Linked DNA regions of Syntrophobotulus glycolicus DSM 8271. The protein of the gene in region 1 interacts with the protein of each later gene in a pairwise test. Links are inferred from orthologs where the notes say so. Each region holds a gene or a part of one and is shown on either strand. Other genes may lie near its edges.

Region 1 (8,457 bases):
AATAGATATTCTATAGAATACAATAACAATTTATACCCAAAGTATTGTCTTATCCTCTGTATCTCCAAATTTTTTCATCCTCTTGATAATCTGAGGGCACTTTGCCTGATGGCAAGACCAGATTCGGAGCGATCTCTTTTAAAGGAATTAGAACAAAATTTCTCTGTTCCAAATAAGGATGGGGAATTTTCAGATGCGCCGAATCAATACGGACATTTTCCAAAAGCAATAGATCAATATCGATGGTTCTGGGTCCCCAATGCACAGATCTTTCCCTGCCTAAAGCCGCTTCTATTTTCTGGCATTGACTTAAAAGTTCCTCCGGGCGGCTGCTTGTTTCGATCTCAATCACCTGGTTGAGAAATTTATTCTGTCCCAGTTCACCCCATGGTTCGCTTTCATAAACTCCGGATTCCTGAATCATTGTGATCCCGGACCGTTCTTTAAGCATTCTCACTGCTTTTTTCAGATAGCTTCTTCGATCTCCCAAATTGCTCCCCAATCCCAAAAAAGCTCTCATTGCTTTCTTTCCCGCTTAAGCTCTACAGAAATATCTCTGATCATACCCGGTATAGGGGCATTCGGCTTATGGACCTCTACTCTTATTTTTGTACAGGAAAAACGCTTCATGACTTCCTTAACAATCTGCTCAGCCAATGTTTCCAAAAGATTATATTTTTCTTCCTCAACACACCTTTTGATTACCCCATATACTTCTGCATAATCAACTGTAAATTCGATGTTGTCTGAGCCGCTGATCAGCGGCACATCAGGATAGATATCCATATCGACAATGAACCTTTGGCCTGTGATCTTTTCTTCAGGCATCACTCCATGGTATCCGTAGAACTCCATTCCCCGGAGATGGATGACATTATTCTCCTTCATGACCGCATCTCCTTTTCTTCGTATAATTTCATCTGCCATCATTACCGCTTTTTTATTTTCTCTGACATCATGTACCCGAAGAATATCTATTCCGGCTGCTGCCCCGAGAACACTGATCGCAATCGTCGGTTCCAATCTTTCTTCTACCGGCAAGCCCAAAGTCTTTCCGATTATCGATTTACGGGATGCCCCTAATAAAACCGGCCTGCCCAGGTTTTTCAATTCATCCAGCCGACTTAATATTTCAAGATTATGCGCGGGCGTTTTGCCGAAGCCAATCCCCGGATCAAGAATAATTTGCTCTTCCTGTATCCCGTTCTTTAGCGCAATCTCGATGCTTTTGTGAAAAAAATCCTGCATCTCACTCCACAGGTCTTTGTAAGCCGCCTCTTCCTTATTATGCATGATAATCACCGGTGCAGCAAAATAAGCCGCAACCTCTGCCATTCCGGGATCCTTCTGCAGCCCCCAGATATCATTGATGATATGAGCCCCGGCCTCAAGCGCTTTCATTGCCACTTCCGCCTTCTGGGTATCCACCGAAAGGGGAACAGGGCTATGCACACTCAGATGCCTGATAACCGGTTCCAGCCTCTGCCACTCTTCCAGCGCACTGATCTCCGTATGGCCGGGTCTGGTTGATTCTCCGCCGATATCTAAAATATCAGCTCCTTCTTCAATCAGCTTTTGGGCTTGGGCCAGGGCCGGCTCCAGTTTAGAAAAACGGCCTCCATCGGAAAAGGAATCCGGAGTCAGATTAAGGATTCCCATGATTAACGTTTTATTTCCTAACAGAAGATGCTGCCCGCGGCAATTGATGATCGTCCCTTTAACCGGTTCCGGGCTTTTTACATGATCTTCGCTCTTCATGCGTTCCCTCCTTAGCGGGAGTCTGTCCAAAAAGCCGGAGAAAAATCTCCGGCTTAGTTGAGTTTTGCTTGTTTTGGTTCTGCCTGCTTTTCCTATGCCATTAAAACAGCCCTGTAATTTTTCCTTCGGCATCAATATCCATATTCATAGCGGCCGGTCTCTTCGGTAATCCCGGCATCGTCATCATCGCTCCTGTGATGGCCACTAAAAATCCTGCTCCGGCGGCCAGCCTGACCTCCCTGACCGTTATTGTAAAGCCTGCGGGTCTCCCCAGCTTAGTCGGGTCGTCTGTCAGAGAATACTGGGTTTTAGCCATACAAACCGGCAAAGAGCCATAGCCTAAATCTATATATTTCTTTATGGCAGTTTCAGCTTCCTTAGTAAACGATACTCCATCTGCTCCGTAAACTTCTTGGCATATTTTTTCTATTTTTAATGGAATAGAATCTTGATCGTCATAGAGCACTTTAAATTTAGACTCTGTCTTCTCCATCGTCCGGAGAACGGTCTCAGCAAGTTCAATTCCGCCTTCGCCGCCTTTGGTGAATACTTCGGATAAGGCAACCTCAACTCCCTGTTTGGCACAACGCTCCCTGATAAACTGCAATTCAGCCTCTGTATCGGTAGGGAAGCGGTTAATGGCGACTACGACAGGCACTCCGAACTTACCCACATTTTCAATGTGCTTTTCCAGATTAACGATCCCTTTGGCTAGCGCGTCCAGATTTTCCGCGCCCAGATTATCTTTGGTTACTCCGCCATTCATTTTTAAGGCTCTGACTGTAGCGACAATCACGGTCAGGGCAGGCGTGAGGCCTGCAAACCGGCACTTCAGGTCAAAGAATTTTTCAGCCCCCAGATCGGCACCGAAACCGGCTTCCGTAATGAGGTAGTCTGTCAGCTTAAGACCTAATTTTGTTGCCACAACACTGTTACAGCCATGAGCAATATTGGCAAACGGTCCCCCGTGAATAAACACCGGCGTGTTTTCCAGAGTTTGGACCAGGTTGGGTTTTATGGCATCCTTCATCAACATCGCCATTGCGCCTTCAGCTCCCAGCTGCCCGGCTGTTACAGGATTGCCGTCATACGTATAGGCTACAACAATTTTAGCAAACCTTTCCTTCAAATCCATCAGGTCTTCTGACAGGCAGAGAATGGCCATAATTTCCGAAGCAACCGTAATGTCAAAACCGCCCTGGCGGGGAATACCGTCCATCCTGCCACCGAGTCCCAGTACGATGTTCCGTAAAGAACGGTCGTTCATGTCCATGACTCTGCGGAAGACAACCTGACGGGGATCAATATTCAGGAGATTACCCTGCTGAATAGAATTGTCCAGCATCGCAGCAAGGAGATTATGGGCGGAGGTAATGGCATGAAAATCCCCTGTAAAATGCAGATTAATATCTTCCATCGGAACAGCCTGGGAATACCCCCCGCCTGCCGCCCCCCCTTTGATTCCAAAACAGGGACCCAAAGAAGGCTCTCTTAAGGCAATCATCGCTTTCTTGCCTATTTGGGCCATGGCTTGTCCCAACCCAACAGTTGTCGTCGTCTTTCCTTCCCCTGCCGGTGTTGGGTTAATGGCCGTTACAAGAATCAGCTTTCCATCAGGATTATCCTTTACTCTCTTCCATACATCCAGACTGATTTTCGCCTTGGTTTTTCCGTAATATTCCAAGTCATCTTCATTCAGCCCAATCACAGAAGCTATCTCATTGATTGGTTTCATTTTCGCTCCCTGGGCTATCTCAATGTCAGTTTTCATCAAGGTCAGCTCCTTTTCAAGTATGCGATGAACAAAATCTGTTCAAGCCAAGCTTTTTATATTATATAACAAGATGCTTTATTCTTCCTGTAAGAAATTCCCTCTTCATGCTTATCCCGCTTTATCCATCAAGCCTTTGCGAAAGCTTAAACTCATATCCCCTTTTATAGGAAGGAATTGTAATGCTCTGGTTTTTTATGATATCAACTTTTATCCCGTCTTCTTTTAAGGCCTGCGCAATCATTTTGTCCAAATAATCGGTAAGATTACCGGGATCTCCGATTGCTAAGACTTCATAAGAAGATCCCCGGATTTTGCTGATCGGCACCTGGTTGATCACGATATTGGAAGGGCCGCTTGAAACAATCGACGTTGTCCCGACTATCCTTTGTCCATTAATCGCTATCGCTTCTGCTCCGGCAAGACGCAGGGTATTTACAATCTTTTTTAGATCTTCCGGAAGGATGGGCGCAAGAACTTTAACATCCGGACCACTATCCAGAATGGTCATTTTAATTCCCGGTCCTTTGACCGCTTCAGTCCCATCCATTTTCTTATACTGGTCCAGCTGGGTGACCGCAGCCCCGCTATTTTGTTCCTTTGTGCTGAGCTTTTCTATCTCAGCTGTTAATGTTTTATATTCTGACTGGAGATCTTGGTTTCTTTCCTTTAGCTGATCAACAACTGTTCTCGCCTGGGCCATTCTGTCGTTCTGCAATTGTTCCGCCCTTGTCGCTTTTTTATGCGTCTGGAATTGCAAGGAAATCAAAAATCCGATCAGTAAAGCCGCAATTGTAATTGCAGGCAAAATTCTTTTATTCCACATCATCAAGACTCCTTTGCCGCTTGAGCAAACTGATATCTATAGAGTATTCCGGCAGGGACGGTTACCGCTTCTACGGGGGGCACATCTAATTTTCTCGTAATCCCATACTGCTGCTGATACTCACCCAATTTGTCCCAGCCATAGAAATTGAGGGCGGACTGCAAATTGCTCTGGTTTCCTATGGCTGTAATGATATAAGGCGGCATTTGCCTGGTGCCGTTGATCTGAATATATGAACCGCTGCAGAAGATCTCCGTATGAGAGGTCACGCGCTGGTCATTCACCGCGATCGCCTCCGCTCCGCCGTTCCAAAGGATGTTAATCAGTTCTCGCAGGTATTCTTCATGAATAACATTGAATCCCTGAGGATCAGACTGGTTTTTGGCGTCATCCAAAGTAATCTTTATCCCCGGCCCTTTAAGCGCTACAAGCCCGGCATTCATCATGGCGTCATCCCACTGCCGGGTGTTTTGACCGGACTCAATCTTGTGTAATTGTTCGGTCAGTTTTTGATTTTCTTTGGCCAACTGTTCGTTTTCAATCTCAAGCTGCATTAAGCTTGGGATTGCGGCTTCTTGCGCAGTGTTCTTATCCTGCTGCTGATAATAAACTTTGATCACTAAAGATAAAAAAAGCCCCGTGAGCAATGCTACGATGGAAATAATTTTCAACCCGGTATTGTTCTTTAACCGCATTTCAACCACTCCTGTTTATTAAAAAAGACACCCTTTCGGGTGTCTCTGCTTTCACTCACTCAGCCATTCTTCCCCAGCTTTTGCATAGTCCAAAATTTCTTCAGATTTAAAATATAAAGCAATCTCTCGAACGGCACTTTCAACAGAATCCGATCCATGGATGATATTGCGGCTGATATCTACCGCATAGCTGCCCCTGATTGAACCGGGATCAGCATTCTTCGGATTGGTCGCCCCCATCATCGTTCGGCACAATGCAACCGCTTCCGGGCCTTCCCAAACCATGGCAACAACAGGAGCAGACATAATATAGCTTACAGTCGGTTCAAAAAAACCTTTTCCTTTGTGCTCCGCGTAATGTTCTTCAGCCAATTCTCTGCTGACACTCAGCAGCTTAAGCCCTGCTAATTTCAGTCCTTTTTTTTCAAACCGGGAAATAATTTCTCCGATCAAACCTCTTTGTATCGCATCAGGTTTCAATAATAGAAAAGTCCTTTCCGACATGCCATAACCTTCCTTTTGTATAGTTTATGATTTATATTTCCACTTCCGGAAAACCGCTTATTTTACCTTCAACCACTTTATTCTCCTCATTGCCGTTTCCGGAAGCACCGGTACCTTCTTCAGGACTGTGTTCCTCAATCTTTTCCATTCTTCTTTCCTTCAGATTGCTTGAATCAAAGCGTGAAACGATTTTCTGAAACTCAGGTGCTTCCAATGTTTCATTTTCCATGAGCGCCTGGGCAATTGCATGGAGAATATCCATCTTCTCATTGATAATATCCTGAGCCTTTTGATAACACTCATCAATCATTCTGCGGACTTCGTTATCAATAGCCTGGGCTACGGCCTCACTATAGTTGCGGTCCCTTGCGATATCCCTTCCCAAAAACACCTGTTCCTCTTTATGACCAAATGTTACAGGACCCAGTTCATCCGACATCCCTAACTCGGTAATCATTTTTCTTACCGTCCCGGTTGCTCTTTCCAGGTCATTTGATGCTCCTGTACTGATTTCATGAAGCACCAAAGCTTCAGCAACCCGGCCTCCGAGCAACATTGTCACCTGGTCCAAAAGCTGGGACTTTGTCATATAATTGCGGTCTTCTTTCGGCAAAAGCAAAGTGTATCCGCCGGCCCGGCCCCGTGGAATGATCGACACCTTGTGCAAAGGATCAGTATGGGGCAAATATTCCCCGAGCAGGGCATGGCCCGCTTCGTGATAAGAAACCAGTTTTTTTTCATACTCACTGATCACCCGGCTTTTTTTCTCAGGACCGGCAATCACCCGTTCAATAGAATCTTCCAAAGCCTTCATGGAGACAGCTTTTTCGTTCCGCCTCGCTGTCAACAGCGCCGCTTCATTAAACAGATTGGCCAGGTCCGCCCCGGTGAACCCTGGTGTCCTGCGGGCCAATACACTCAGATCAACATCACCGGCCAAAGGCTTCCCTTTGGCATGGACTGCCAGAATTTCTTCTCTGCCTTTGACGTCTGGCACACTGACAACAATCTGCCTGTCAAAACGCCCGGGTCTTAAAAGGGCCGGGTCCAGGATATCCGGTCTGTTCGTCGCCGCAACGATAATAATTCCTTCATTCCCGTTAAACCCGTCCATTTCAACCAGAAGCTGATTCAAGGTTTGCTCGCGCTCGTCATGTCCACCGCCGAGTCCCGCTCCACGTTGTCTGCCAACCGCGTCAATTTCATCAATAAAGACAATACATGGAGCACTCTTTTTGGCCTGCTCAAACAAGTCTCGGACACGGGAAGCCCCTACCCCGACAAACATTTCCACGAAATCGGAACCACTGATGCTAAAGAAAGGAACCCCGGCCTCACCGGATACCGCTTTAGCCAGAAGGGTTTTTCCTGTTCCCGGAGGGCCGAATAGGAGAACTCCTTTCGGAATCTTCGCCCCTATTTCATTAAACTTACGGGGAGATTTTAAGAAATCAACGATTTCTTCCAATTCTTCTTTTACTTCATCCGCTCCGGCGACATCTTTGAATGTTGTTTTTTTGTCTTCGGTCACTAACCTGGCCCGGCTTTTGCCAAACTGCATAACCTTGCTGCCACCGCCCTGAGTTTGCTGCATCATATAGAAAACCAAGCCAAAGATAAACACCAGCATGAGTAAAGTAGGCAGAGCGGAAAACCACCAGGGTGCTCCCTGCGGCTCTTCATAGGTTGAAGGAACATTCAGGACTGCCAGATCATCAATGAGCTTCTGGTCATTTTTCGGACCGGATACCTCATTTTTTGTCCCATCCGTCATCGTCACGGTGTATTTATACGTCAGGTCGGTGACTACTATGGAAACATTGCTTACCTTATTCTCGCTTACCGCTTTTTTAAACCCGCTATAATCCAGTTTGGCACTGGTTTCGGCGGGAGGATTGACGACTTTTAACAGTAAAACCGCAAGCAAAAGAATAAAAACATAAATGGCTACATTTTTAAATATTTTCAATTCCGCAGATCCTCCTCTCTAACGGAAAACAACTATCCACATAAACTTCTGCCTTTTAAACAATATTAGTATTATATCATGCCGAAAATTATTTTACAATCAATTCAAAGTAGGCTCCGGGGGATGTGCCGGATAAGACAAAACCACTTCTCCTCGTCCTCATTTTGGGGAAGCAGACTGTCACTGCGACACACTCCGGGTATCCAGATAACAAGAGATCCGACAGCAATCAGGGGGATTTTTCTGCGTTCTTCACCTGTAATGCCATGCTCCTGAAAGACTTTTTTGATTGCTTTATGGCCGATCCCCCGCCAAAACATTCTGTCTCCGTTTTTACGCGCCCTGCATACCAAAGGAACCTCCAGTCTCTCTAATGCATTGCCGCTGAGAACTGTCGACAAACATTGTTGATCTGTCTTTGACTCCTGGGACAGCAGCACCTTTATCCCTAATTCGTTACTGCTGTTCCACCTGTTTTTCTCCAATTGCACTTCATGCTTTTGCCTCTCTCTCTCTGCCGGAATGTTCTCTTTTTTATTATGATCTTTTTCTTCACTTTTTATCTCCCTGCGCAAAAAAACCAGGCCTTCCTTCATTCCGCAGACCTTTATCCCGGGAAGATCCTGCTGCCAGTCCTGTTGCCATCCTTCTTCCATTAAGGTTTTGATCAACTTAAACTCCAATCCCCGCGGATCACCATTGATCTTTTCCGCCGCCAGGCGGAGCAGCCTGGATAATACCGCATTCGGCTCTTGCCACGCTTCACGAGAAAATACAATCCTCCTCCCATCTTCCTCCAGGCAATACCTGCTCCAGAGTGCAACAACCTGAGTCTGGATATATTCTTCGTCCCAACGCAAAAGCTCCGCGGTCCTGCCCAATGCTTCCTCTATTCTGCTGTTGTAGTTTTTTTTCAGTATCGGCAATAATTCCA
Region 2 (8,568 bases), 1.8 Mb from region 1 along the record:
ATGAACCTACGGTAGGGCTTGACCCTGCCAGTGCCCGGCTTTTGAAAGATATCCTGCAGGAATTGGCCCGGCAGGGAGCGGCAGTTTTTGTTTCAACCCATATTCTTGAAATTGCTGAGAGAATGTGCCACCGCGTAGGTATTTTGAAAAACGGGCGGTTGATTGCTCAGGGCAGTCCAGAAGAGCTGCGGCAAGAGACGGGCCGCGGCGGGGAAAGCCTGGAAGACATCTTCCTGGAGTTGACCGGCGACAAAGAGAATGCTGAATTAATTGCAAGCTTGAAGGAGGAACAGTAATGGCCGCCAAGATCATCCTTCCTCCGCCTTTAACGGAATTACCTCGAAAACAGTCATTTTTTCGGGATTTTGTTTTGCTCCTGAAGAACCAAATGCGGGTAACTTTCAATTCGATCCGTTATCAACGCAAAGGATCTATTGTGGGAATCATTGTCCTTGCCGCGGTTTTCTTGTCTCTGATGGGCCTTTTAAGCACGGTAGCTTATCAGACCTTAAAAACCATATCCTTGCAGTCAGCACAGGTTTTTTTAGCCTTTATCTTTATGACCGGGCTGGCCGGTCAGATTTTTTTCGGGATTACTGCCGCTTTTGCGGCTCTTTATATGTCCGAGGATTTAGAGCTGCTTTTTATGACACCTGTCCCATTAAAGGTAGTATTTGCGGTAAAGTCCGTTTCCGTACTCGGCAGCACTTTACTGATTGCTTTACTTTTTGCTTTTTTGCCGGGAATTTTCTGCGGGCTGCTTTATCATGCCGGTGTATTTTTTTATGTTTTGGTTTTCTTGATCGGCTGCGGGCTATGGCTGATGGGTGCGGCCTTGGCCGAACTGATTAATCTTCTTGTCATGCGTATTGTCCCCCCTCACAGGAGTAAAGAAGCAATAGGTCTGATTGGGGTTGTAGCCGGACTGATCATTGCTTTAATCTTTCAGGTTCCCAATCTCCTTCTCAGCAGTCAGGGAACCATGGATATCAGTAATTTGCTGACAGGGAAAGAACAATCACTGGCCATCATGAACTATTTTCCTTGGGGGTGGGCTTCACTCGCTCTGATTAAAGGGGTATCAGGAGACCTTCTTGCCGGATTTGCCTGGAGTGTTTTGATTTTTATCTGCAGTATTTTAATGTTTCTGTTCTCGATGGCCCTTTTAGAACGGGGGTTCAGGCAGGGATTTATTGCACTTGGACAGGGAGAAGGGGGAAGACGCCGTCAAAAACAGGCCCCGGTCTTAGAAACCCGGAATACTCAGGATAAAGCTCCTGCGAAAATGGCTTTTCTTTATGAAAAAGAAGCGGCGCCAAAAACTTCTTCCTGGCCCGGCATGTGGGCAGTTGCCAAAAAGGATTTGCTTTCCCTCAAACGGGATGCCAGAGAATGGTTTGGCTATCTTCTCCCCCTGATATTTATGGCTTTTTTTATTGCTCAATTTTCCTTTTTTTCCACCAAGGCTAATCTGACCTCTTTGTTATATATCCTCATGATGTATACTGTAATGATGAGCGGCAATCTGGCCCTGCAATCCTTTGGCCGGGAGGGAGAGTCCGACTGGCTGTTAAACAGCGTTCCCCTGGCGGGATGGCCGGTAATCTGGGGGAAATTAATGGCAGCCGTATTGCCTACTCTGGTATTAATGGAAGCCCTGTTAGTGGGGACATCTTTGGCAATCGGGGTTTCGGCCGGAGTGGTTTTTGTCCTGGCGATAGCCGCGGTGCTCCTCAGCTTGGGCTCCAGTGCGATCGGACTTTACTATTCGATCAATAACTGCCGCTTTAACCCGGATAAACCCCAGATGAGGATTTCTCCAGGTGCCTCCCTGATCATGTATTTGATTAATTTTCTTTTTATTCTCCTGTTAGGATTGAGTCTTTGCTATCTTTTCCCCCCTGCAGAGCTCACCTCCATTGCGCTGGTGATTTCACCTCCCGTGTTGGAAGGCAAGTTTTTCTCCACTATCCTTTACGGTCTGTATCTTTTGAGCCGTCCTTTGCTCTGGCTTCCTGTGTTACGAATAGGATTGGGGATTATTTTAACCGGCGGGATCTGGTCGCTCATATTCTTTGGCTTCATGGCGGCTACGGTTCGTGAAAGCAGGAAAGGCTTCCGGGTAGAAATCATGACGAACAATAAAAGAAGCAGAAAAAAAACAACCGATTAGAGCAAGATATCTTTCAAATAAGCGGAAGGGAAGGCCGGAGCGTTTGAATGTTCCGGTACTTCTATTGCCTATCATATATTGATAATATACAATAATATTAGTCAACATATGATTTCGGGTGTTTGATCTGGCAGGATAATCAACGTTTGAACTTTGATTTTAAACGGAAAATGAAAAGAGGGAAATGATGAAGAACAATGAGGATTTTTATCAATCCTTGAGGGGGAAAATCAGGGATTATTTTAAAAGCGAAGAAGGTAAAACAAACAGGTTTGCGGAATATGTCCTGCTTGCCCCCGACTTGTTTCATCTTCTCTGTAAACTGACCGTAGAGCAAGAGGTCAATGTAGAAGACAAGGCGAAATTGGCAGTAGCAATCGCTTATTTTGTTTCACCGGTTGACCTGATCCCGGAAATCCTTCTTGGTCCGGCAGGATATCTTGACGATGTAGCTATTGCGGCTTTTGTTCTCAATTCCATCATCAATAATACTGCTCCGGAAGTGATCAGCCGGCACTGGGCAGGCGAAGGGGATATTTTGATTAAAGTCAAGGAAATCATAAAGATTGCCGATAATATGGTTGGCAAGGGAGTCTGGAATAAGATTAAAGCGATGTTTGCAAATAAAGGAACCAGAAATTGATTTCTAATCCGAAATGCCGATAGGTTTACAATATATTTTTTGTTAATGAAGAATTATCATGTAACTGGAAAACAGGATAAAAATAAAGGAGGATTCTATAATGATCCTGACAACTACCCCGTCTGTTGAGGGACACAAGATTACGGCCTATTTTGGAGTGGTCACCGGAGAAGCCATTATGGGAGCAAATATTGTGCGGGACATCTTTGCCGCAGTAACGGATGTGATCGGAGGCCGTTCCGCAGCTTATGAAGAAAAATTACAGGATGCACGCAATCTGGCGTTGAAAGAGCTGGAGGAACGAGCCGTCCAGCTGGGAGCAAATGCTGTCGTCGGGATTGATCTGGACTACGAAGTGGTGGGCCAAAGCGGAAGCATGCTGATGGTCAGTGCTTCCGGGACGGCTGTGCGGATAGAATAATCCTGTAATTATTAAGAAGAATAGATCAACCCTTTTCCTTTTATAAAAATAGTGAAAAGGGTTTTATTTTTTATGAAAAAATTCTTGATACTCGTGTAATGAAAAGCCAATTTAAACGTATTAACAGATGAACCTTAGCTAAGGAAAAACAAGGAAGGAGTTTTTGGATGGATGGAGCAAATTGCGATAAGTAATGTATTAATCAGTAAGGAAATCAAAGATAAAGGATTCAGCTATATTTTTGAGACCTACTATAAAAGAATTTATAACTATATTTTCTATAGGATCAACGGTAAGGAAGAAGCTGAAGACCTGACCAGCCGGGTTTTTGAGAAGGCAATGCTGAGTATAAAAACATATTCGGACCGGAAATCTCCCTTTGAAGTCTGGTTATTCGCGATAGCCAGAAATGTCATAACTGATTATTTTCGAAGTTTAAAAAAGCAAAAGCTTACGTTAATCAATGATCCTCAAAATCTTATTTCCAGGGAGGAAAATCCCGAAGATCTGGTTGTCAAGGCTGAGACCAATGATGACCTTGCACGATCCTTGAATATCTTAAGCTCAAGAGAAAGGCATCTGATTGCTTTGAAGTTTGGAGGCAACCTCAAAAATAAAGAGATTTCAGAAATACTCGATATTACGGAAAGTAATACAGCCGTAATTTTATACCGGGCAATCCGAAAGTTGAAAAATGAAATGGAAAAGGAGTCTTAATGATGAGAGAGAGAGAATATCTTGAAGAGAATTTCTCAATAGATTTAGAGGCTTATCTCAATGGAACAGAATCAGAAGCCGAAATAAAAGACAGAGAATATGAGGAGATGCTGAAATTTAGTCAAGCTTTAGCCGGCAATGATTTCAGCAAGAGCAGTAATAAAAAAAGTGTTGCCAATAAAGTTCTGAAAAGCTTGAATGAGAAAAGAAGTCATAACAAGCTGTTGAAAAAAGTTTCTGTTAGTGCAGCTTCTTTTGCCATAATATGCGGCATCTTCTCGCAAACAGCCTTCGCAACAGACCTTGTCGATAAAGTAATCAAAGCGATTTCCCTGGGTAATATTACAGTTATACAGTCTGAACCAAGCAATTTAGACAGGACTATTCCGAATGATCTGCAAGGAAAGATTTTTAATCAGGATGGTCAAGCAATCAAAGAATATCCCCAGGATGGAAGCGGAATTTATAATGCCCAAGGTCAAGAAATCACTGGTTTTTCAAATGGAGAAATCGTTACGCGTGAACAAATGTCTGTAAGGAAAGAAGTCATTAAAGATTATTCACAGTTAGCCCGATATCTGTCCTTTGATGTTAAGCTGCCGGCCTATTTGCCGGAAAACTATACATTCGATCGGGCTGAATTGTATAAGGGCGAAAAAGGGAAGATAAGCAAGGATTATGTAGACTTGTTCTTTGTTAATGAGCAGAACGGAAAAGTAATATTTATGCAGCAAAGAGCTTCCAAAGAGGAAACTAAATATACAATAGGCACTGACGGAAAAATAGAGGAAGTAAAAGTCAATGGTGTTAATGCTGTAATAAGCGATGATACCAGTATTGATTGGGAAGCGAATCAGGTGCTGTATAGCATGTCGGGGAAAGGAGATTTTCCTAAAGAAGAACTAATTAAAATAGCGGAATCAATATAAACGTCAGAATGTATAAGGAGTAAGAGCTCAAACCGGGTTCTTACTCCTTTATCTGATTAAACCTGGATATCTTCAATCTGCCAATCGACAGGCTCCTTACCAATGGAAGCCAGAAACTGATTGGCTTTGGAAAACGGTTTGCTGCCGAAGAAGCCGGCGTGAGCAGAAAGGGGACTGGGGTGGGCGGACTTCAATATGTAATGTCTCGGGTCTGTAATTATACTCAATTTGGATTGGGCATTTCTGCCCCACAGGATGAAGACGATAGGATCCTGGCGGTCATTGAGTACGGCAATAACCTTATCTGTGAATTTCCCCCAGCCAATGGTACTGTGGGAGTTAGCCTGACCGGCCCTGACCGTTAAGGTGGCATTCAGAAGCATAACCCCCTGGTCGGCCCATTTTTTCAGGTAGCCGTTATTGGGGATGGGACAGCCTAAATCGCTGTTCAGTTCCTGGAAAATATTAACGAGAGAAGGAGGAGGCTGTACTCCAGGTTTAACAGAGAAACTTAAACCATGCGCCTGATTTGGGCCATGATAAGGGTCCTGTCCCAAGATCACAACTTTGACATTCTGATAAGCGGTATAATGCAAGGCATTGAAAATATCATATTTGTCCGGATAGATTGTCTTTGTCCGATATTCTTCAATCAGAAATTGTCTCAATTTTAAGTAGTAATCTTTATGGAATTCTTCATTAAGCAAATCATGCCAGTCGTTTTTCAATATTTGCATCTCAAATCCTCCATTTCCATTATACTATAAAGGAGAAGAACAAAGAAGAATAGAGCAGAAGGAAGAGAGATAAGTAAAAATCTTAACCTATTGTTTACGATACAATAATATGATCTTAATACGCAATGTGTATATTAGTTTTGGAAATACTGCTAAAACCCAACCTCCTTTGGAAAAAGAACCCTGTTTCTCCCGGGGTTCTTTGTTTTATTGTGCTAAAAGTGAGCTTTTGGTTAATCAACTCAGGTCGAACTGGGTTATCATAAAAATCAGAAAGAGCAAATTGTTTTATCAAAATGAATATTGTATAATGATGGTAAATAAAGATAAAATCATTTAAGATTTATTTGGCAAAGGAGCCTATAGAAAAAGTGAAGCATACTTTTTCTATAGGTTTTTGTTTTCTTGATAAGGATGTGCGGGAGGTGCCCTTATGCAGCCATTATTGAATAAGAACCGAGAAATTTCAAATATACGAGAGATCATAACGAATAAAAGGGTCATCGTTCACTTTCAGCCGGTTGTCTCAGTAAGCAGGAAAATGGTTATTGGAGTAGAGGGGCTGATACGCGGGATAAATACAGGAACGAATGAAATCATCTCTCCCGCTGTTTTGTTTAATGCTGCCTGTGATGAGGGACTTACATTAGAACTGGACAGGATTTGCCGGGAAGAAGTTATTAAAGCGTTTCGTGAATTATATCAAAAAAATCATGATAGATTATTGTTTATCAATGTAGATGCTTCCATATTGGATAAGGTGGAAGGTTCAAATTATTTAAGGAACCAGGTCAATACTTACGAAATAAACCCAAGAAATATTGTGATTGAAATTAATGAAACAAAGGTTCAAGATAATACGGCTTTGAAAAAGTTTACGGACACCTATCGTAAATTAGGTTTTATGGTCGCCATAGACGATGTCGGTACCGGATTTTCAAATATGGATAGGATACTACTCATCAAGCCGGACATGATCAAGATCGATATTTCATTAGTCAGAAATATCAATAATGATTATTACAAACAGGGTGTATTTAAATCCCTGGTAAACCTGGCCAATGAGATTGGGGCCCTGGTTATTGCCGAAGGAGCTGAAACAGAGGAAGAAGCGATCCAGATACTGAGACTTGGCGGGCAAATGATCCAGGGGTACTTCTTTGCAAAGCCACAGGAGATCTACAATGAATCAACTATTTTTTGTAATAACAAAATTGAAATATTAAGCAGAAGCTTTAATCAATACATGAGCAGCAAGATCAGGGACGAAAAACAAAAGAATAAGAATCTGAATTTGATCGTTAACAAATCAATTAAAGAGCTTGTTCCAGTGTCTTGTCAGGAGTTTGATCATAGACTTCTTAAAATTATCTGGGCCAATAAGGTGATTGAATGTGCGTACATCCTTGACGAATACGGAATTCAGATTAGTAATACGATTCGTTTTTATGATAAGAATAAAGTGAAAGATGACCTGATCTTTTATTCGGCAATGATTGGAACAGATCATTCCATGGAAAAATACTATTATCCACTGACAGGGGCAGGATTGAAAAAATATATTACGGAACCTTATGTTTCTTTGGCTACGGGCAATCTCTGTATAACAATTTCTAAAGTTTTTACGAATATGGAAAACAAAAAATATATATTATGTATGGATTTTAACACGAACACTCATCCTTATGATCTCGACTTGATGAAGGATATGACCAGGTCTGACTTGATTTTTAGTATTAACGGAAAATCAATCACGGAGATTAATAGAATAGTAAATAAAATGAACGAGGAAATGCTTAAAGACAGTCTGACAAACACCTATAACAGACGTTATATAGAAGAAAGACTTCTTGTTGATATTTTCAATGCTTCAAATCAAAACGAACCAATATCGGTTATCTTGGCTGATATCGATTATTTTAAAAAAATTAATGATACTTATGGACACTTAGCCGGAGATCATGTACTAAGAGAATTCGCCAAGATCATCAAACAACATATTAGAAAAAATACTGATTGGATTGCCAGATACGGGGGGGAAGAATTTTTAATCGTCCTTTCGGATTCTAATGAGAATATCGCTTATAGAGTCGCTGAAAAAGTCAGACAAGCTGTTGAAAAAGCCAGGATACGATACAATAATAAGAATATCTGTATTACAGCAAGTTTCGGCACATATACTTTAAATTCTGAAAAAATGACTTATGAACAATTGATTGACAATGCGGATAAAAATCTTTATAGAGCTAAAAACAGTGGGAGAAACAAGACGGTATCATAAGCTCCTTAAGGCATCAATTGGATTTAATCTGCTTGCTTTTCGGGCCGGCATATACCCAAAGATAATACCAACAGCCGCTGAAAAGCCCACTGCCAGGGAGATAGTGGCAGGGGAGAGGGTAAAGTCTATTCCGATTAAAACTGTGGCAAAATAAGCAATCAGGGCACCAAAAATTAAACCTGCGAGTCCGCCAAAAACCGAAAGAAAGATTGCTTCAATAATAAACTGCAGCTGAATCCGGTTGGGGGTTGCGCCTAAGGCCTTACGCAAACCGATCTCCGTTGTCCGTTCTGTGATTGAAACAAGCATCATGTTCATGATACCAATACCGCCGACGACTAGGGAAATGGCGGCAATCCCGGCCAATAGGAGGGACATCATCGCCATCATGGATTGAAAGGATTGAATAATATCTCCCATATTAAATATTGTGTAGGCCTGATCTTTATAGTTAAAAGCCGGATTAAGTACTCCTTTTAGGTCAAGTACAGTTTGATCGGCAAGATTGGTATCAATTAAAAATACATCGAGATTGGTGATGTTTTTGACCCCCAGGGTGCTCAGGGCGGTAGTATAAGGGATAATGACCAGATCATTGGTTGAGTTCATACTGAATCCGCTTGAGGCCGCCAGTGTTCCGATAATCGTATAATCAAGCCCATTAATC

What was found.
Region 2: the proteins of ndk (region 1) and SGLY_RS09945 interact in binary tests that used the Escherichia coli proteins (3 or more experiments, as listed by UniProt). The link is inferred for Syntrophobotulus glycolicus DSM 8271 from one-to-one orthologs.

The regions. Positions count from the first base shown.
Region 1 is NC_015172.1:220,468-228,924, reverse strand. The notes cover bases 3,829-6,555. They hold ndk (nucleoside-diphosphate kinase), read right to left. Parts: upstream 5,555-6,555; coding sequence 5,102-5,554; downstream 3,829-5,101. Other genes in these bases: ftsH (ATP-dependent zinc metalloprotease FtsH), read right to left, coding at 5,586-6,555; SGLY_RS01075 (DUF881 domain-containing protein), read right to left, coding at 4,358-5,050; SGLY_RS01080 (DUF881 domain-containing protein), read right to left, coding at 3,829-4,355. In the rest of the region: folK (2-amino-4-hydroxy-6-hydroxymethyldihydropteridine diphosphokinase), read right to left, coding at 50-520; folB (dihydroneopterin aldolase), read right to left, coding at 517-888; SGLY_RS01085 (formate--tetrahydrofolate ligase), read right to left, coding at 1,859-3,529; more of SGLY_RS01080, read right to left, coding at 3,651-3,828; more of ftsH, read right to left, coding at 6,556-7,523; tRNA lysidine(34) synthetase TilS, read right to left, coding at 7,628-8,457. UniProt on the Escherichia coli protein: Major role in the synthesis of nucleoside triphosphates other than ATP. The ATP gamma phosphate is transferred to the NDP beta phosphate via a ping-pong mechanism, using a phosphorylated active-site intermediate.
Region 2 is NC_015172.1:2,009,491-2,018,058, reverse strand. Bases 3,781-6,618 are described here. They hold SGLY_RS09945 (uracil-DNA glycosylase), read right to left. Parts: upstream 5,621-6,618; coding sequence 4,940-5,620; downstream 3,781-4,939. Other genes in these bases: SGLY_RS09940 (EAL domain-containing protein), read left to right, coding at 6,054-6,618; SGLY_RS09950 (DUF4367 domain-containing protein), read left to right, coding at 3,957-4,883; SGLY_RS09955 (sigma-70 family RNA polymerase sigma factor), read left to right, coding at 3,781-3,954. Outside these bases: SGLY_RS09975 (ABC transporter ATP-binding protein), read left to right, coding at 1-296; SGLY_RS09970 (putative ABC transporter permease subunit), read left to right, coding at 296-2,173; SGLY_RS09965 (YkvA family protein), read left to right, coding at 2,361-2,816; SGLY_RS09960 (heavy metal-binding domain-containing protein), read left to right, coding at 2,917-3,237; more of SGLY_RS09955, read left to right, coding at 3,409-3,780; more of SGLY_RS09940, read left to right, coding at 6,619-7,901; SGLY_RS09935 (ABC transporter permease), read right to left, coding at 7,896-8,568. UniProt on the Escherichia coli protein: Excises uracil residues from the DNA which can arise as a result of misincorporation of dUMP residues by DNA polymerase or due to deamination of cytosine.